One region of the Cupriavidus sp. 05T42 genome, then DNA from elsewhere that is predicted to be linked to it. Evidence: predicted binding sites of a transcription regulator. Region 1 holds the regulator's gene; the other holds the start of a gene.
The links. The regulator NrdR, encoded in region 1, represses ribonucleotide reductase genes. The targets are predictions, from matches to a motif close to CACNANATNTNGTG.
Positions count from the first base shown of each region.

Region 2: the regulator NrdR is predicted to act here: its motif matches at 1,992-2,005, upstream of AC1EJR_RS15860 (ribonucleoside-diphosphate reductase subunit alpha).

Region 1 covers NZ_JBFTLH010000002.1:170,855-177,411, forward strand. The annotation lists gene AC1EJR_RS02845 (pilus assembly protein) at 1-663, opposite strand, end outside; gene AC1EJR_RS02850 (pilus assembly PilX family protein) at 710-1,348, opposite strand; gene AC1EJR_RS02855 (PilW family protein) at 1,339-2,280, opposite strand; gene pilV (type IV pilus modification protein PilV) at 2,280-2,912, opposite strand; gene nrdR (transcriptional regulator NrdR) at 3,090-3,557, opposite strand; gene glyA (serine hydroxymethyltransferase) at 3,693-4,940, opposite strand; ZMP/ZTP riboswitch at 5,123-5,223, opposite strand; gene ybgC (tol-pal system-associated acyl-CoA thioesterase) at 5,434-5,838, shown strand; gene tolQ (protein TolQ) at 5,835-6,518, shown strand; gene tolR (protein TolR) at 6,552-6,557, shown strand, end outside.
Region 2 covers NZ_JBFTLH010000010.1:118,126-124,682, reverse strand. The annotation lists gene AC1EJR_RS15870 (sigma-54-dependent transcriptional regulator) at 1-1,122, shown strand, start outside; gene ampD (1,6-anhydro-N-acetylmuramyl-L-alanine amidase AmpD) at 1,115-1,711, shown strand; gene AC1EJR_RS15860 (ribonucleoside-diphosphate reductase subunit alpha) at 2,231-5,167, shown strand; gene AC1EJR_RS15855 (ribonucleotide-diphosphate reductase subunit beta) at 5,308-6,492, shown strand.

The DNA.
Region 1 (6,557 bases):
CACCGTGCCGCGGCTGTTGGTCACGTCGGCGTACTTGCGCAAACTGGTACACGAGGCGGAGGAGTCGTCCGCGTCCGAGAAGTAAATATGGTTGCCGCAGGACGCCATGTACAACGTGGTGTACTTGAACGGCGTCACCTTGCTCGGCGCGCTGTTCGTGCCGCTGCCGTTGATGCTCTTGAGCGGGAAGTAAGACGAGCTCTTGAAGAAGTCGGCTTGCAGCAGGGCGCGTTGCAGGACAGTTTGCGTGCGCGTGTCGACCACGCGGTCGCCGCCGGTCATGGCGAGGCGCAGCTCGTCAATGGCGGACGAGGCCGCCCAGTTCATGAAGTTGCCGCTGAAATCGCCGGAGCACTCGTGGGTGTCGGTGGTAGCGTTTCCGGAGATCGTGAAGTAGCCAGACGTGGCGTTATAGGCGTAGCACTTCGTGTTGTTGAAGTAGCCGAGGTAGCCGGTAGCCTTGTTGTAGGTGCCCCGGTATGCGGCGCCGGTGGTGGGGAATTCCACCGACAAAGTCAGCATCAGGTTCGGATGGATGTTCTGCGACTGGCCGTAGAGCGGCGTGGTCGAGATCGAAACCGTCGGCACGGTGGTCGGCGCGGCGCAGAGCGCAACACTCCAGAGCATGGTGCACAGCGGCAGCAGGCGGCGGAAGAGGTTCATGGAATTCGGTCCCGGTTCGTTGGTTTGATCCGTCGGGGAAATGGGGTTAGTCCTCGCCCTTGTAGTAGAGCGACTGGACTACTGCGCGTGTGGTGTCATTGGGGCCGAAGCCGACGGCCGTAATCTGGTACATGAATTTCACATCGTCCGGATTGCTCGCGCTTTGATTGTTATCTCTGACCGTCATGATCTCAATCAGATAGCGCGGCTTGCGGCCGGGGGTCAGGCCTGAGCCAGTGGGGAATGACCTGCCGGTGAACGTTCCATACTCCACAGTCCTCTGGCCGACGGTGGCCAGCCAGTCGACGGTGTTCCAGATCGGCGGATTGCTGTTGTATGTGTCGCACAATCCCAGGTAAGGCCCGCTTGGGGCGGTGCCCGTGTTGCAACCGCCCGGCACATCAAAGCCGTCGCGCTTCTTCGATGAGAAGATCTGCGTGCGTTTGGCCGGGCCGGTTGCATTGCTGATATCGAGTTCCGCGTCGCGCAGCGCGGCTTCCGCTGCCTGGAACGCGATCTCAAAATCACGCTGGTTCCGTGATGTCTTCTTCGAGTCGAGTGCGATGCGCGCGCCCGAAATGGCCAGCAGCGTGATCACCAGCAGCATGATCACGGCGGTGATCAGGGCAACGCCTCGCTCGTTTCGCGAGCGGCATGCGGGGGTCATCCTGGAGGTCAGAGGCATGACGTGTCTCCCGGAACACAGTGGTTGTAGTTGCGGACCTGGAGGGTGGTGGTGAACAGGCGGCGTGCCGCCTGGGTGTCCTGCGTGGGTGTGAAGGTGCCGTCTGCGCCGTTGTAGAGCGACCCGAACATCTGGATGGCTCCGTTTCCCCCGGCGTCTGCGCTCGCGTTGTCAGCGCGTACGACGATCGACAGCTTGATGGTCGCGATGTGGAGCCATTCGAGTGTCGTCATTTCGTCGGCTCTCACGTACTTGTCCGGCACATCGTCGGAATTCGTGGAGATCCCATACAGCAACTGCATGTTCTCGACGCCGGTCACCAGTTCCTGCGTGACGTACGTGGTCAGCGACTCTTCTCCCGCAGTCCGCTGGCGGTACTTGCACATCAGGGTAGGTTTGCCTGCTGCGTTGTTAGCGACGAAGAAAACGGACAAGCCGCGCTGGCTGGCCGCGAGCGTTACATCGCCCTCGGTGTAGCCCGCCACGCCCTGGCCTGAGCAATCGACAATCGATTCGTCGGGCGTGCGGGGGTTTCCGGGAACCCCGGACCCGTAGTAGCGCACCATGAACATGTCGCTGCCATTGACTGACGCGCCTCCGTTGCAAACCAGATCTTCGCCGTCCCCCGGCGTGGAGCACGATTCGCGTCCGAAGATCATCTGGTCCGTAATCACCATCGCGCCGCCCGAGGGGCCTGGCGGCACATAAGACGCTTGCCGCAGCACACGGGACATTACCGAGATTGCGAATTGCCCACGCTCTTCCAGGTTCGCGTTGTCGTCGATCGTGGCGTAGCTGTTGCGGCTCATCAGGTAGAACGACAGGCCGGCAATCAACACCAGCATGCTGATGACCAGCGTCACCATCAGTTCGATGAGGGTATAGCCCGCGGCCGGCTGCCGCAGGCGGCGGGAGTCAGAGTGGCGGGGCATCAGTTGTTGACTCCGGGGTTGACGACCACGACGACCATGGGCGTCGCATCGCCATTCGCTGCGGCGGAGTCGGCCATGGTGGTGCCTGTAGCGAGATCAGCGCCGGCGCGATCGGTGAAACGGGAGGTCCAGCCTACCTTGATGACGATCGGCGTATCGCTTGGAGAGCCATTGCCACCGGCGGTCTGGGTGCAGCCCCACTGGTAACCGGTGTTGAGCTGGAACGTGGTCGAGTCGCGGCAGATGACCGCGCGGCCGTTTGGCAGGCTGGTCTGGACGCGGCGCGCCCAGTCAGCCTTGTCGAAATTCGCGGTGAGGGGCGCGCATGCGGCTGATGCGCCAGTGCAGGCCGTGCGGAACAGGTTGCCGCTGTCCGCGATATTCGGCGTGCCGGTCTTCGTGTCGAAAAGGTAGTTGTTTTTGTTGGCCTCATCGACGCTCGCCCGCATGCGGTCCGCCATGTCATTGGCGAGCTGAAGCGCAACAACGTCGTAGGACGACTGTTGCGCGAAGCGGAAAGACTTGATGAGCAGATTGGCCACGCCGAGCACGCCGAACGCCAGAACGACGATCGCTACCAATGCTTCGAGCATGGTGAAGCCGGCCGCCCCCCGGCGGCGTGACTGACCCATTTGTGACTCCCGTCCAAAAAATCGAACTGTTCTTTTGCTTTTCTACGGGCGGCGCGTTGGAGTTTTGCTGCGCCGGAGCCTCTGTTGGGCCCCGTTTACGCCGTGCACGCGCTCGCCATCCGGCCTCCTTACCCGAAGGAGGTCAGTGCAGATTAGACAGCTTTTTTTACGAAGTAGCTACCCCTTTCGTGGGGTAGGCGGGGAAAACTCGTCGAGTACGTCGCGAAATTCCGACACATCTTCAAAACTGCGATAAACGGAAGCAAAGCGGATATAGGCAATTTTGTCGAGTTTGCGCAATTCGCGCATAACCAGTTCGCCCACCTGGCTGCTGGCGATCTCTTTCTCGCCCAGCGCCAGCAGTTTTTCTTCGATCCGGGTAATGGCCTGGTCGATGGCCTCGGCGGACACCGGCCGCTTGCGCAGGGCCAGCCGCATGGAGTCCTTGAGCTTGCCGCGCGTGTAGTCCACGCGGGAGCCGTTTTTCTTGACGATGGCGGGGAAGAAGAGCTCGATGCGCTCGTAGGTGGTGAAGCGGCGGTCGCAGGCTTCGCAACGCCGGCGGCGGCGCACCGTGTCGCCGTCCTCGGAGACGCGACTGTCAAGCACCTGGGTGTTGGAATGACCGCAGAAGGGGCATTTCATGCCGGACCACCTGAAGATATATGCCGGGCCGCATTATCGCTCGCGGTGTGCAAAAGGTAAAACGGCGCTGCCGGGGCAGCGCCGTTCGTCACGCGCACTATATAGATAGGCGCGATGCCGGTTGTGGGCCGGATATCAGCCGTAGACCGGGAAGCGGCGGGTCAGGGCGGAGACCTGCTCGCGCACCTTGGCGATATTGGCTTCGTCGTGCGGGTTGTCCAGCACGTCGGCGATCAGGTTGCCCACCTGGCGGGCTTCGTCTTCCTTGAAGCCGCGCGTGGTCATGGCCGGCGAGCCCAGGCGCACGCCCGAGGTCACGAACGGCTTTTCCGGATCGTTCGGGATGGCGTTCTTGTTCACCGTGATATGGGCGTCGCCGAGGATCTTCTCGGCTTCCTTGCCGGTGATCTGCTTGGCGCGCAGGTCCACCAGCATCACGTGGCTCTCGGTCTTGCCGGACACGATGCGCAGGCCGCGCGCGATCAGGGTCTCGGCCAGCACGGCGGCGTTCTTCACCACCTGTTGCTGGTAGGCCTTGAACTCCGGCGTCAGCGCTTCCTTGAAGGCGACGGCCTTGCCAGCGATCACGTGCATCAGCGGGCCGCCCTGGATCCCCGGGAAGATGGCCGAGTTGATGGCCTTCTCGTGCTCGGCCTTCATCAGGATCACGCCACCACGCGGGCCGCGCAGGCTCTTGTGGGTGGTCGTGGTCACGAAGTCAGCGTGCGGCACCGGGTTCGGGTACACGCCGGCGGCGATCAGGCCGGCGTAGTGGGCCATGTCCACCATGAAGTAGGCGCCAACATCCTTGGCCACCTTGGCGATCCGCTCGAAGTCGATGCGCAGGGCGAAGGCCGAGGCGCCGGCGATGATCATCTTCGGCTTCTTCTCGTGGGCCAGCTTCTCCAGCGCGTCGTAGTCGATGTCTTCCTGGGCGTTCAGGCCGTAGCTGACCACGTTGAACCACTTGCCGCTCATGTTCAGGGCCATGCCGTGGGTCAGGTGACCGCCTTCGGCCAGGCTCATGCCCATGATGGTGTCGCCCGGCTTGAGCATGGCGAAGAACACGCCCTGGTTGGCCTGCGAGCCCGAGTTCGGCTGCACGTTGGCGGCTTCAGCGCCGAAGAGCTGCTTCACGCGGTCGATGGCCAGCTGCTCCACCACATCCACGTACTCGCAGCCACCGTAGTAGCGCTTGCCGGGATAGCCCTCGGCGTACTTGTTGGTCAGCTGCGAGCCCTGGGCGGCCATCACGGCCGGCGAGGTGTAGTTCTCGGACGCGATCAGCTCGATATGGTCTTCCTGGCGCTGGTTTTCCTTCTGGATCGCGGCGAAGACTTCGGGGTCGATCTGCTCGATGGTGAAACGGCTGCGTTCAAACATGGCGTGACTCGTCTGTAAAAAAGGGATGCCGATGCACTTTTCGGATACGAACAGGCAATCGGGATACATCTCGGGGGTTTCGCAGAACTTCGCGATTAGGGCGCGCGGGGAAGGCATCGGCGTCCCGCACCAGTGACCTCTATATATAGAGGTCGTCCGGTGCAGGGCGCACCCTGCTTCCCATTCGCTGCCCAGGCGAGCGGCAGGCGTTTGTGATTCACGCCAGATAACTTGCGCTTCCTCGTGGTAGTACCCACTGACTTCGCCAGTCGCGCAAGATGGAATGGTTGCCGCAGAGTTTACGCGAGGCCGCGCCGCGCCGCAAGGCGGTGCCAGAGGGGGTAACGCGGGGGCAGGGCAGGCCGGATGTGGCGGGCGGTGCATCGGGCCAGCTTCCCGCAAAGCCGCGCGGCGCCTGGCTCGCAACTTGCTGTTGCATTTCTCCTGCGGGTTTACCTGCGGCGGGCCGTTGCGGTCCGTTACAATGCCGGCCATGCCGAACTATGTCTGGCCGCTGCGCGTGTACTGGGAAGACACGGATGCCGGCGGCGTGGTGTTCTACGCCAACTACCTGAAATTCTTTGAACGGGCCCGGACCGAATGGCTGCGCTCGCTCGGGATCGGTCAGCAGGACCTTGCCGATACGTCCAATGTGGTCTTCGTGGTACGCAGTACTGCTGTGGAATACAATGCGCCCGCCCGGCTGGACGACCAGCTGGAAATCCGCACCGTGATTGAACGGGTGGGGCCTGCCTCGGTCCAATTCGCCCAAGAAGCGTGGCGCGACGACCTCCAGCTGGCCAGCGGCAAGATCCGGGTGGGATGTGTCGATAAAGACACATTTCGTCCGGCCCCGATTCCTGCTCCTGTTCTCGCAACTATAAGAAACGCTCGATGAATCCGGTGACCGTCACGCAAGACCTGTCGATTATCTCGCTGGTGCTGCACGCCAGCCTGCTGGCACAGGCCGTCATGGCGCTGCTGCTGGTGATGTCCCTCTTCTCGTGGACCTATATTTTCCGCAAGCACCTGGCGCTGCGCGCCGCGCGCAGCCAGACGGAAATCTTCGAGCGCGACTTCTGGGCCGGTGGCGATCTCCAGGCGCTTTATAACAGCGCCGTCAACAACCGCCACAACACCGGCGCGCTCGAACGCATCTTCGAGTCCGGCATGGGCGAGTTCCTGAAGGCCCGCGAGCGCAGCAACGACGCCGGCGCGCTGCTCGACGCCGCCCGCCGCGCCATGCGCGCCGCCTACCAGCGTGAGATGGATGTGCTCGAGTCGCACCTGCCGTTCCTGGCATCGGTAGGCTCGGTCAGCCCGTACATCGGCCTGTTCGGTACGGTGTGGGGGATCATGAACGCCTTCCGCGGCCTGTCGAATGTGCAGCAGGCGACGCTTGCATCCGTTGCGCCTGGTATTGCCGAAGCCCTTGTGGCCACGGCCATCGGTCTGTTTGCGGCGATTCCGGCCGTGATCGCCTACAACCGATATGCAACGGAGATCGATCGTCTGGCCATCCGCTTCGAGAGTTTCATGGAAGAGTTCCTGAACATTCTCCAGCGCCAGACGCGCTAATCCACCTCATTCATCGCATTCGGAGCACTAGCCATGGCA
Region 2 (6,557 bases), on a different contig from region 1:
AGCATGGCGCCGGTGGTGATCAGTGGCGAATCGGGCAGCGGCAAGGAGCGCGCGGCGCGCGCCATCCACGCCGTGAGCGCGCGCGCCGCGCATCCGTTCGTGGCCGTGAACTGCGGGGCGATTCCCGAGACGCTGATGGAGTCGGAATTCTTCGGCTACGTGAAGGGCGCGTTCACGGGCGCCGACGCCGAGCGCGGCGGCTTCTTCCACGCCGCGCACGGCGGCACGCTGCTGCTGGACGAGGTGGCGGACCTGCCGCTGACCATGCAGGTAAAGCTGCTGCGCGCGTTGCAGGAGCGACGCGTGCGCAAGATCGGCGCCAGTCGGGAAGACACCGTGGACGTGCGCGTGATGTGCGCGAGCCACAAGGATCTGGCCGCGATGGTCGCCGCCGGATCGTTCCGCCAGGACTTGTACTACCGCCTGAACGTGCTGGAGCTGCGCATGCCGACGCTGCGCGAGCGGGGCGAGGACATTCCGGTGCTGGCGCAGGTCATCCTCGAACACCTGGCCGTGCGCTACGGCGATGCGCGCCCGCGCCGGCTGTCCGGCCCGGCGCTGGCGCGGCTGGCGGCGTACCGCTTCCCCGGCAACGTGCGGGAACTCGAAAACCTGCTGGAACGCGCTTACGCCTTCGCCGAATCGGACGAGATCGCGGTGGCGGACCTCGGGCCGCTCGAAGCCGGCGTGGATCGCGCCAGCCTGCTGCAAGGCGCGCCCGTGCCGGTGCCGGAGACCGCGCCGACCGGTTATGAGACCTGGGGCAGCCCGGCCTGGTCGGCGGCCAGCCTGACGGCGCCGGAGGCGGGGGGTGCCGTGGCCGAGGCGCCGCCGCCGCCCCAGCCATCCATCGATCCGATGGTCGATGCGTTGCGCGACGTCACGTTCCCCATCGACCTGCCGGCCCGGCTCGAGGCCCTCGAGCGCGAATTGATCCTGCGCGCGCTGCGCCAGACCGGCTTTAATCGCACCACGGCCGCGCCGCTGCTGGGTTTGAATTTCCGCCAGCTGCGCTACCGCATCCAGCAACTCGAGATCCGCGACGAACGCGAAGGGCGCGATGGCCGGGAAGGGCGCGACGACAGCGAATCGATGGCGGAAGGCGAGGGCCGCGATGGCTGACGTGGCCGCAGACTGGCTGCCAGACGCCGACGGCTGGGTGCCGGCCGCGCGCCGCGTGCCATCGCCCAACTTCGACACCCGCCCCGAGGGCATGCCCGTCGACGTGGTGGTGCTGCACAACATCAGCCTGCCGCCGGGCCAGTTCGGCACGGGCGACATCGAGGCGTTCTTCCAGAACCGGCTCGACACCGCCCGCCACCCGTTCTTCGAAACGATCCGCGACGTCCGCGTCTCCGCCCACTTCCTGATCACCCGCGAGGGCGAGTTGGTGCAGTTTGTGGCGTGTACGCAACGTGCCTGGCATGCGGGCCAGTCAGCCTATTGCGGCCGCCAGCGCTGCAACGACTTCTCCATCGGCATCGAGATCGAAGGCGCCGACGACCAGCCCTTCACCCTGGGCCAATACGACACCGCCGCCCGCATCGTCGCCGCCCTGCGCACGACCTACCCGATCACCGGCATCGCCGGCCACAGCGACATCGCCCCCGGCCGCAAAACCGACCCCGGCCCGCACTTCGACTGGGACCGATTCGCCAGACTGGCCGATGTGACGCCAGCGCTGCTGCCTTATCGACGGGGTGGTTCCTGACCCGCCGCCCCCTTGTGCACGATGCCTCATATTCAGGCATTCGCCCGCGTGACAGCGATGTGAAATCCCCACACTTGGGCCGCCTATCGGCGACTCGCCACGATTAAAAAATTTTAGAAAATTTGTGCGCTGGCGCACGGGCCGCCGCCATCCCTTGGCGTAGCGCGGCTTGCGGGAATGTGGCGCCGCCGCACACCCCGTCCCCAGACCGGCATCTGACTTGTCAAGACTGGTCTTTCCGATTCGTTTCACTATACTTAGCCCAGTTTTTCGCAGTGACCACTATATCTAGTGGTACTACCGGGGAACCGGCCGAGGTGTGAAGCCTGCGCCGCAATGGATTGCGACGCAGGCGCCACAGTAGTGACGCGGCCGGCGGTATCGCAAGAGTCCCTAGCAGAATGAACGCCTGTGCAGTTTGGTTCTCGCCCCGGCAAGGCCGGTGTCGAGTGTCTTCTGAAGCGCATTTTGCTAGGGACTTTGTCACTTCATTACAAGGGTTAAAACAGGAGTTACCTCATGCAAACGGCCCAGAACGAACAACAAAACACGGGATCGGCGGGCGTTGTCGGCGCCGCCGGAACGTCGCAGCAGACCCCCGCCGCTGCCGGCGCCAACTATCAGGACTACAAGCTCATCCGCCGCAATGGGGCCGTGGTGGCGTTCGAGCCGAACAAGATTGCCGTCGCCGTGACCAAGGCCTTCCTGGCCGTGAACGGCGGCCAGGGCGCTGCCTCCGCGCGCGTGCGCGAGATCGTGGAACAGGTCACCCAGAACGTGGTGCGCGCGCTGCTGCGCAGCCGGCCGAACGGCGGCACCTTCCATATCGAGGACGTGCAGGACCACGTGGAACTGGCGCTGATGCGCTCGGGCGAGCATGAAGTGGCCCGTGCCTACGTGCTGTATCGCGAGAAGCGCACCCAGGAGCGCGCGCAGGCCAATGCGCAGACCGTGGCGCGTGTGCAACAGGGCGTGGCCTTCAACGTGAACGACAACGGCGTGAGCCGCGTGCTGGATCTGGCCGCGCTGCACGAGCTGATCGACACCGCCTGCAGCGGCCTGGGCAACGGCGTGAGCGCCGAGCCGATCCTCAAGGAAACGCTCAAGAACCTGTACGACGGCGTGCCGCTGAGCCAGGTGTACGACTCCGCCATCCTGGCCGCGCGTACCCTGATCGAGAAGGACCCGGACTACAGCCAGGTCACCGCCCGCATCCTGCTGCACACGATCCGCAAGGAAATCCTCGGCGGCGAAGTGACGCAGGCCGAGATGGGCTCGCGCTACGCCGAGTACTTCCCGAAGTTCATCGCCCGCGGCATTCAGGCCGAACTGCTGGACGAAAAGCTGGCCACGTATGACCTGGCCCGCCTGGGCGCGGCGCTGGACGCCTCGCGCGACTTCCAGTTCAACTACCTCGGCCTGCAGACGCTGTACGACCGCTACTTCCTGCACGTGGAAGAGCAGCGCATCGAAATGCCGCAGGCCTTCTTCATGCGCGTGGCCATGGGCCTGGCGCTGGAAGAGCGCGACCGCGAAGCCCGCGCCATCGAGTTCTACCAGCTGCTGTCGTCGTTCGACTTCATGTCGTCCACGCCCACGCTGTTCAACTCGGGCACGCGCCGCTCGCAGCTCTCGTCGTGCTACCTGACCACGGTGTCGGACGACCTGGAAGGCATCTACGAAGCCCTCAAGGAAAACGCGCTGCTGTCGAAGTTCGCCGGCGGCCTGGGCAACGACTGGACCAACGTGCGCGCGCTGGGCTCCCACATCAAGGGCACCAACGGCAAGAGCCAGGGCGTGGTGCCGTTCCTGAAGGTGGTGAACGACACGGCCGTGGCCGTGAACCAGGGCGGCAAGCGCAAGGGCGCCGTCTGCGCCTACCTGGAGACGTGGCACCTGGACATCGAGGAATTCCTCGAGCTGCGCAAGAACACCGGCGACGACCGCCGCCGCACCCACGACATGAACACGGCCAACTGGATTCCGGACCTGTTCATGAAGCGCGTGATGGAAAACGCCGAATGGACGCTGTTCTCGCCCGCCACCTGCCCGGACCTGCATGACAAGGTCGGCAAGGCGTTCGAGCAGGCCTACGTCGCCTATGAAGCCAAGGCTGCCAGCGGCGAACTGAAGCTGTTCAAGAAGGTGCCGGCCATCCAGCTCTGGCGCAAGATGCTGGGCATGCTGTTCGAGACCGGCCATCCGTGGATCACGTTCAAGGATCCGTGCAACATCCGTAGCCCGCAGCAGCACGTGGGCGTGGTGCACAGCTCCAACCTGTGCACGGAAATCACGCTGAACACGAACGAGAGCGAAATCGCCGTGTGCAACCTGGGTTCGGTGAACCTGGTGGCCCACCTGAAGCAGGAGGCCGACGGCACCCACGTGCTCGACCACGCCAAGCTCCAGAAGACCATCCGCACCGCGATGCGCATGCTCGACAACGTGATCGACATCAACTACTACGCGGTGGACAAGGCGCGCAATTCGAACCTGCGCCACCGCCCGGTGGGCATGGGCATCATGGGCTTCCAGGACTGCCTGCACGTGCTGCGCACGCCGTACTCCAGCGACGCCGCCGTGAAGTTCGCCGATACGTCGATGGAAGCGGTCTGCTACTACGCCTACGAGGCATCGAACGAGCTGGCGCAGGAACGTGGCCGCTACAGCACCTACGAGGGTTCGCTGTGGGACCGTGGCATCCTGCCGCAGGACTCGCTCAAGCTGCTGGCCGACGAGCGCGGCGGCTACCTGGAAGTGGACATGTCCTCGTCGATGGACTGGGACAGCCTGCGCGCCAGCATCAAGCAGCACGGCATGCGTAACTCGAACTGCATCGCGATCGCCCCGACCGCGACCATTTCGAACATCATCGGCGTGTCGGCCTGCATCGAGCCGACCTTCCAGAACCTGTACGTGAAGTCGAACCTCTCGGGCGAGTTCACGGTGGTCAACGACTACCTGGTGCGCGACCTCAAGGCACGCGGCCTGTGGGACGAAGTGATGGTGGCGGACCTGAAGTACTTCGATGGTTCGCTGGCCCGCATCGACCGCATTCCGCAAGACCTGCGCGACATCTATGCCACGGCCTTCGAGGTGGAGCCGAGCTGGCTGGTGGAGGCCGCGAGCCGCCGCCAGAAGTGGATCGACCAGGCCCAGTCGCTGAACATCTACATGGCTGGCGCGTCGGGCAAGAAGCTGGACGATACCTACAAGCAAGCCTGGCTGCGTGGCCTGAAGACCACGTACTACCTGCGCACGATGGCGGCCACGCACGTGGAGAAGTCCACGGTGTCGCGCGGCTCGCTGAACGCGGTGTCGTCGGGCAGCGACGGTGGCGTGTCGGCGCTGGAAGCCGCCGCCGCCTCGGCCCCGGCCATGCCGGAAGCCGAAGGCGCGGTCTGCACCATGCGCCCGGGCGACGCCGGCTTCGACGAGTGCGAAGCCTGCCAGTAAGCAAGACGTAACAAGCCCCCCAACGGTTTGCACCCCTCGCCCGCTTGCGGGAGAGGGGCCGGGGGAGAGGGCCGGCGCCCCCATGACGCGGGCGCCAGTGCTGGCCACCGCCAGCCATCTACGAATAACGGAGAAATAACATGCTGAGCTGGGACGACGACGTTCAAGCCAAGCCGCAGGCTGCCCCGCAGCCCGCGCTGCAACCTGCCACCCTGGCCGCCGCTGACGAGCAGGGCGCACTGCCGCCGGCCGCCACGCAGCCGGGCATCCTGGGCAACAACCCGAACGCCGCCGCCGTGCAGAGCGAGCGCCGCGTGAACGCCGCCGACAAGCGCGTGATCAACGGCTCCACCGACGTGAACCAGCTCGTGCCGTTCAAGTACAAGTGGGCGTGGGAGAAGTACCTGGCCGGCTGCGCCAACCACTGGATGCCGCAGGAAATCAACATGTCGCGCGACATCGCCCTGTGGAAGGACCCCAATGGTCTGACCGAGGACGAGCGCCGCGTCATCAAGCGCAACCTGGGCTTCTTCGTCACGGCCGACTCGCTGGCCGCGAACAACATCGTGCTGGGCACCTACCGCCAGATCACGGCGCCGGAATGCCGCCAGTACCTGCTGCGCCAGGCCTTCGAGGAGGCCATCCACACGCACGCCTACCAGTACATCGTGGAGTCGCTGGGCCTGAACGAGGCCGAGATCTTCAACGCGTACCACGAGGTGAAGTCGATCCGCGACAAGGACGAGTTCCTGATCCCGTTCATCGACACGCTGACCGATCCGTCGTTCAAGACCGGCACGCCCGAGAACGACCAGAAGCTGCTCAAGAGCCTGATCGTGTTCGCCTGCATCATGGAAGGCCTGTTCTTCTACGTGGGCTTCACGCAGATCCTGGCGATGGGCCGCCAGAACAAGATGACCGGTGCCGCCGAGCAGTACCAGTACATCCTGCGCGACGAGTCGCTGCACTGCAATTTCGGCATCGACCTGATCAACCAGATCAAGCTCGAGAACCCGCACCTGTGGACGGCCGACTTCAAGGCCGAGATCGCGGAGCTGTTCAAGCAGGCCGTGGACCTGGAATACAAGTACGCCGAAGACACCATGCCGCGTGGCGTGCTGGGCCTGAACGCGCCGATGTTCAAGTCCTACCTGCGCTTCATCTGCAACCGCCGCTGCCAGCAGATCGGCCTGGAGCAGCTGTTCCCGAACGAGGAAAACCCGTTCCCGTGGATGAGCGAGATGATCGACCTGAAGAAGGAGCGCAACTTCTTCGAGACGCGCGTGATCGAGTACCAGACCGGCGGGGCGCTGTCCTGGGATTGAAGTGATGGTGCGCTGACATCCCGGCGAGACAAACAGGCAGGCGACGCGATTGAGCGTCGCCTGTT